Linked DNA regions of Allosaccharopolyspora coralli. The protein of the gene in region 1 interacts with the protein of each later gene in a pairwise test. Links are inferred from orthologs where the notes say so. Each region holds a gene or a part of one and is shown on either strand. Other genes may lie near its edges. The genes, in order: secA and GIY23_RS05950.

The links.
Region 2: the proteins of secA (region 1) and GIY23_RS05950 interact in binary tests that used the Escherichia coli proteins (3 or more experiments, as listed by UniProt). The link is inferred for Allosaccharopolyspora coralli from one-to-one orthologs.

The regions. Positions count from the first base shown.
Region 1 is NZ_CP045929.1:4,018,076-4,021,867, reverse strand. What follows is about bases 4-3,481. They hold secA (preprotein translocase subunit SecA), read left to right. Parts: upstream 4-383; coding sequence 384-3,281; downstream 3,282-3,481. Other genes in these bases: GIY23_RS18710 (Rv3235 family protein), read right to left, coding at 3,315-3,481; hpf (ribosome hibernation-promoting factor, HPF/YfiA family), read left to right, coding at 4-98. Also shown: more of hpf, read left to right, coding at 1-3; more of GIY23_RS18710, read right to left, coding at 3,482-3,737. UniProt on the Escherichia coli protein: Required for protein export, interacts with the SecYEG preprotein conducting channel.
Region 2 is NZ_CP045929.1:1,247,205-1,250,468, forward strand. What follows is about bases 1-2,950. They hold GIY23_RS05950 (acyl-CoA thioesterase), read left to right. Parts: upstream 1-1,242; coding sequence 1,243-1,659; downstream 1,660-2,950. Other genes in these bases: fdhA (formaldehyde dehydrogenase, glutathione-independent), read right to left, coding at 1-1,144; GIY23_RS05955 (IS5 family transposase), read left to right, coding at 1,960-2,757; GIY23_RS05960 (SDR family NAD(P)-dependent oxidoreductase), read right to left, coding at 2,778-2,950. Outside these bases: more of GIY23_RS05960, read right to left, coding at 2,951-3,264.

The DNA.
Region 1 (3,792 bases):
ACGACTTCTACCTGTTCTCCGACGCCGACTCCGGCGTCGCCAGCGTCGTCTACCGGCGCCACGGCTTCGACTACGGCGTCATCAGGCTGGCCGCCTGACCCACAGGCACGCACGCGCCGGCTGCGGTGCCGCGGCGAGTGTGTGCCAACGCCGAACGCAGTGGCTGTCCCCCGCGTACCGTGGACGCGGGGGACAGCGCCGTCCGGCCGTCCGACACGGTGGTGTCCCGTGAGTTCGGTGGCCACGAACAGCGACGACATGCTCGGACGTGACCGCGACCACGTTCCCGGGACGAGTGAACGCCGTGACCGGACCGAGCTCTAATACGATGGCCACAAAGCGTCCGTGGGGGCGCGTCACGATCAGGTAGTGAGGTCGACCGGATGGTCCTGTCCCGACTGCTCCGCGCCGGTGAGGGCAAGACCCTCAAGCGCCTGCGCAAAATCGCTGCGCACATCAACGCGCTCGAAGGCGACATCGTCGGACTCTCCGACGCCGAGCTGACGGCCAAGACCGAGGAGTTCCGGCGCCGCTACGCCGACGGCGAGACACTCGACGAGCTGCTGCCCGAGGCCTTCGCCGTCGCCCGCGAGGGCGCGAACCGCACCCTGGGCCAGCGTCACTTCGACGTGCAGCTCATGGGTGGCGCCGCCCTGCATCTCGGTCAGATCGCCGAGATGAAGACCGGTGAGGGCAAGACGCTCACCTGTGTGCTGCCCGCGTACCTGAACGCGATCGCGGGCAAGGGTGTGCACGTCGTCACGCCGAACGACTACCTCGCCAAACGTGACGCCGACTGGATGGGCCGGGTGCACCGCTTCCTCGGCCTCGACGTCGGCGCGATCACCGCCGATCTGCAGCCCGCACAGCGCCGCGCGGCTTACGAGGCCGACGTCACCTACGGCACGAACAACGAGTTCGGCTTCGACTACCTGCGTGACAACATGGCGTGGAGCCTCGCCGACTGCGTGCAGCGCGGGCACTTCTTCTCCATCGTCGACGAGGTCGACTCGATCCTCATCGACGAGGCCCGTACTCCGCTGATCATCTCGGGGCCCGCAGACCAGTCCTCCCGCTGGTACAACGAGTTCGCCCGGCTCGCGCCGATGCTGACCAAGGACCGGCACTACGAGGTCGACGAGCGCAAGCGCACCGTCGGTGTCCTCGAGGACGGCGTCACCGTGGTCGAGGACCAGCTCGGTATCGAGAACCTCTACGAGGCCGCGAACACCCCGCTGGTCGGCTACCTCAACAATGCCTTGAAGGCCAAGGAACTCTACCGCCCGGACAAGGACTACATCGTCCGCAACGGTGAGGTCATCATCGTCGACGAGTTCACCGGCCGGATCCTCGACGGCCGGCGCTACAACGAGGGCATGCACCAGGCCATCGAGGCCAAGGAAGGCGTCGAGATCAAGGCGGAGAACCAGACGCTCGCCTCGATCACGCTGCAGAACTACTTCCGCCTCTACGACAAGCTCGCGGGCATGACCGGTACGGCCGAGACCGAGGCCGCCGAGTTCCAGGGCACCTACAAGCTCGGTGTCGTGCAGATTCCGACGAACCTGCCGATGATCCGGGCAGACCAGCCCGACCTCGTCTACAAGAGCGAGGAGGCGAAGTTCGAGGCCGTCGCCGAGGACATCGAGGACAAGCACCGCAAGGGCCAGCCGGTGCTCGTCGGCACGACCAGCGTGGACCGTTCCGAGTACCTGGCGAAACTGCTGCTCAACCGGGGCGTCCCGCACAACGTGCTCAACGCCAAGCACCACCAGTCCGAGGCGGCGATCATCGCCGAAGCGGGCCGCAGGGGCGCGGTGACGGTCGCGACGAACATGGCCGGTCGAGGCACCGACATCGTGCTCGGCGGCAACGTCGACCACCTCGCCGACGCCGAGCTGCGCAAGCGTGGGCTCGACCCGGTCGACTCGCGCGAACAGTACGAGGCCGAGTGGCCCGGCGTGGTCGAGAAGATCAAGGAGCAGGTCGAGGCCGAGGCGGAGCAGGTCCGGGAGGCCGGTGGCCTGTACGTGCTCGGTACCGAGCGGCACGAGTCGCGGCGTATCGACAACCAGCTTCGCGGGCGTTCCGGCCGCCAGGGCGACCCCGGCGAGTCACGGTTCTACCTCTCGCTCGGTGACGAACTCATGCGCCGGTTCAACGCGGCGATGGTCGAGACCGTCATGACCCGGTTGAAGGTCCCGGACGAGGTGCCGATCGAGCACAAGATGGTCACCCGGGCGATCCGCAGCGCGCAGACCCAGGTCGAGCAGCAGAACATGGAGATCCGCAAGAACGTCCTCAAGTACGACGAGGTGATGAACCAGCAGCGTTCGGTGATCTACACCGAGCGTCGTCGGGTGCTCGAGGGTGAGGACCTGCGCGAGCAGGCTCTGCACATGCTGCGTGACGTCGTCGCCGCCTACGTCAACGGCGCCACCTCCGAGGGCTACTCGGAGGACTGGGACTTCGAGAAGTTGTGGTCCGCGCTCAAGACCCTCTTCCCGATCTCGCTGGACTGGGAAGCGATGGTCGAGGACGAGGACGATCTCAACCGGGAACGGTTGCTCGAACTGATCATGGAGGACGCCGAGCGGGCCTACGACGCCCGCGAGGCCGAGATCGACGCGAAGGTCGGTCCCGGTGCGATGCGCGAGCTCGAGCGTCGGGTGGTGCTCAGCGTGCTCGACCGCAAGTGGCGTGAGCACCTCTACGAGATGGACTACCTCAAGGAGGGCATCGGCCTGCGTGCCATGGCGCAGCGCGACCCGCTGGTGGAGTACCGGCGGGAGGGCTTCGACATGTTCCACGCGATGTTGGAGGCGTTGAAGGAGGAGTCCGTCGGGTTCCTGTTCAACGTTCAGGTGGAGTCCGCCCAGCCGGAGCCCGCGGAGGAGCCGTCGGTTCCGGTCTCGGTGACCGCCGGGGACGGTCAGCAGACGGTCGTACCGCGTGCCGGTCAAGCGGCCGGGCAGCAGGCAGGCGGTGGGGCGGCCGCGCAGCCCCAGTCGAAGCGGGCGGCCAAGCCTGCGGCGGCCGGCCCAGCGTTGAGCCAGCTCGGTGCGTCCGGCGACGACGGCACGCAAGCGCCGAACATGCTGCGAGGCAAGGGTTTGGACACCCCGCAGCAGCAGAAGCTGAACTACTCGGGTCCCGCGGAGTCGGGTGGTGTGCAGACGAGCAACAGCCGTGAGCAAGGCACGCAGGGCAACGCCCAATCGGGCACTCGGCGGGAGCGGCGCGCCGCCCAGCGCGAGGCGAAGAAGAACCGGGGCAAGTGACCTCCCGCGAGGAGTGGATCTGTTCCGCGCTGTTCAGAGCAGTGACAGCGCGGAACAGATCCACTGCTCGTCCCGATGCTCGATCCGCAACGCGAGTGCCCTGCTGCGTGTGACGCCGGTCAGCACCGCGCTGGCCTCGATGCTGCGGCGCGTGGTCGGGCACGCGTGGACCGAGTGCACCCGGAAGGTCCGCGCGAGCAGCGGTGTTGCTGACAGCTGGCGCGTGAGCAGGCCCAGCGTGAGCGGGGTCAATCTGCTGCGGAGTTGATGCGGTGATCGTCGAGCCGCGAGGACGTCCGTGAGGGCGACTGCAAGGCGGGTGGCGATCGCGTGCGCGCTCGGTGTGCCGCCGGCTCGCGGCGGCACCGGGACGGGTGCGTGCCGGACCGTCGGGGTCAGCGCGGCCACGGAGGCTCCGGTGGCTGGGGTGGTTGGTGCTGGTGCCGTAGCGAGCATGGCGTTCTCCTTTGGCGATCGACTCGATGAACAGAGGAACCACCACCCGGAATCC
Region 2 (3,264 bases), 2.8 Mb from region 1 along the record:
CGAGCCGCACTCCGATCTGGCCGACCTGCGCGTTCTCGTCGACGCCGCCGGGGTCCCCGGTGACGTAGAGGCCTGGAATGCCCAGGCCGGCGCCTGCCCGCGCGACGTTCATGATGTCGTTGAGCACCGTCGCAGGCGCCTCGCTCGCGCCCTTGCCGTGGCCGCGTGCCTCGAACCCGACGGCGTCGACGGCGGCGTCGACCTCGGGCTCGCCGAGGATGCCTTCGATGAGGTCGGGCAGCGGCGTGCCCTGGCTGAGGTCGACGGTCTCGCACCCGAAGCTGCGCGCCTGCGTGAGGCGGTCGGCGACCATGTCGCCGACGATCACCACCGAGGCTCCGAGGCATTGCGCGGCGTGGGCGGCAGCGAGGCCGACCGGCCCGGCACCGGCGACGTACACAGTGGACCCGGTTGTGACGCCCGCCGTGTAGGCGCCGTGGTATCCCGTGGGAAAGATGTCCGAGAGCATTGTCAGGTCCAAGATCTTCTCGAGGGCCTGGTCCCGGTCGGGGAACTTCAGCAGGTTGAAGTCCGCGTAGGGCACCATCACGTACTCGGCCTGCCCCCCGATCCAGCCGCCCATGTCGACGTAACCATAGGCGGCTCCCGCGCGAGCCGGGTTGACGTTGAGGCAGATGCCGGTCTTGCCCTCGTCGCACATGCGGCAGCGTCCGCAGGCGATGTTGAACGGCACCGAGCACACGTCGCCTTCCTTGACGAACAGCACGTCGTCGCCTGCCTCGACGACCTCTCCGGTGATCTCGTGACCGAGCGTCTGTCCGACAGGCGCAGTCGTGCGCCCGCGCACCATGTGCTGGTCGCTGCCGCAGATGTTCGTGGAGACGAGTTTGAGAATCGCCGCGTGGGGAGCCTTGCGCTTGACGCCGAACCCGGTGGCGACCTCGTCCGGGATCTCCAACTTCGGATAGTCGATCGTCTCGACACTGACCGAACCCGGTCCCTGGTAGACGACCACGCGGTTGCCTGGCATGAGTTCTCCCTCCTCACCCGCGCCCGGATCGGGACGCGAGCCGGTGTAGCCGGTCATGGTCCCGGCGACGACGGGCGGGTCGTTCAACCCGCAACGACGCGCGCATTCATGGTCCCGCGCACTCGCGTCGATGGCGAGCCACGAATGGGTCATGCCAGTGGAGCGAACGGCACTCTCGCCCCACGAGACGAGGCGAAAGTGCCGTTCGCGCTTCGGAGGGGTGAGATCGACGGTGCTGCTACCGTCCGGCCATGGCTGAGCGGAACGGGCCGATCGTGCGGATGCCGCTGCGAGTGCGCTACCACGAGTGCGACCAGCAGGGGATCGTGTTCCACGCGCACTACCTCGCCTACGCGGACATGGCCTCGTTCGAGGTGTTCAAAGCACTGTTCGGCTCGCACGCGGTGTTGCTCGAGCGCGGAGTCGACGTCGTGGTCGCCGAGTCGACCGTCCGGTACCTGGCGCCGTGCCGGTTCGACGACGATCTCTCCGTCGAGCCGCACGTCGAACGCCTGGGCACGACCTCGCTGGCGCTGCGCTACGAGATTCGCCGGGACGGCACGCTCGCGGCGGAAGTCACCAACCGCTACGTCTGGGTCGATCCAGAGGCTCTGCGCCCCACGGCTCCACCCGGCGACGTTCGGGACGCCTTCCGCGAATTCACGTGACTCAGAGAGCGTTGTGGAACTGAGGTCGGTGGTCCGGTACCGCCGCCCCAGTTCGCGCCTCGCGGTGTTGGGGTCCTCTTTGAGTACCAGGCGTACGCGGCGAGAACCCTGCGTTGTGAGGCACGAACTCCGAACGCCCTGTCAGAGGCTGTCTTGGATCCCGGTGGTGGGCATGTGAAGGGCCTCTGCTAGTGATCGTGATGCCAGTCATGATCACTAACAGCAGAGGCCCGACTCAGTTTGTACCCCACGACGCCTTCGTCCAGCGCATCGGCCCGCATTCGCCGCTACCCGTCGGACATGACGGACGCCGAGTGGGCAGTGATCGAACCACTGCTGCCCACGGCGGCGTGTGCCAGCCCGGCCGGGGGGCGTCCGGAGAAGCACCACCGCCGCGACATCGTCGACGCGATCCGCTACGTCACCGACAACGGAGTGAAATGGCGCGCGCTTCCCGTGGACTTTCCGCCCTGCAAGACCGTGTACGGCTTTTTCGCTCGCTGGCGCGAGAACGGCACGGTGGAAATAATGCGTGATGCGCTGCGTGAACAGGTCCGCCAGCAGGCCGGCCGGCGCCCGCGGCCCACCGCAGCCGCCATCGACGCGCAATCGGTGCGCGCCGCCGAAACAGTCGGTGACTCCACCCGCGGCTACGACGCCGGCAAGAAGGTCAACGGCCGCAAACGCCACATCGCCGTGGACACCATGGGACTGCTGCTGGTCGTCATGGTCACCGCCGCCAACTTGCAAGACCGGCCCGCCGGGCGCCCTCTGCTGTCGCTGCTGCACCGCGCCCACCACAGGGTGCGCCACATCTGGGCCGACGGCGGCTACACCGGAACCCTGCTGACCTGGGCGAAAACAACCCTGGGCATCACCGTCGAGATCGTGAAAAAACTCGCCGAACAAACCGGGTTCGTGCCCCTGCACCGCCGATGGGTCGTCGAACGAACCTTCGCCTGGATCAGCCAAGCCCGCCGCAACACCCGCGACTACGAACGCCTCCCCGAACACTCCGAGGCCTTCATCAACTGGGCCATGATCACTATGATGAGCCGACGACTGACCCGCCCACAAACGCGGGCCCCCACCCCCTAACCAAGATCAAAGACAGGCTCTCAGACGGCGGACCATCCGTTGTCGACTGGCAGGATCACGCCGTTGACGTTGCTCGCCGCGTCGGAGGCGAGGAACACGATCGCGGCGGCGATCTCGTCCGCCTCGCCGATGCGGACGTCGATGTTGGGGCCGAGGGCGGCGGGGCCGTGTCCCTCGGGGTCCGCGGTGACCTCGATGTTGGTGACCGTGCCCCCCGGAGCGACCGCATTGACGCGGATACCCGAGTCCCGATACATGACTGCCGCCGATTTCGTCAGCCCGGCCACACCGTGTTTGGACACGGTGTAAGCGGTTCCGGAGGCGCCGCCACGCAGGCTGGCCTCCGAAGCGGTGTTGACGATCGAGCCCTTGCCCTTCTCCAGCATTCCCGGCACGACCGCACGCAGGAGCAGGAACGGCGCGGTGAGATTGATCCGCAGCAACCGGTCCCACTCCGCGTCGGTGATCTCGTGCGGGGCGCCCATTCCGTCCATGATGCCGGCGTTG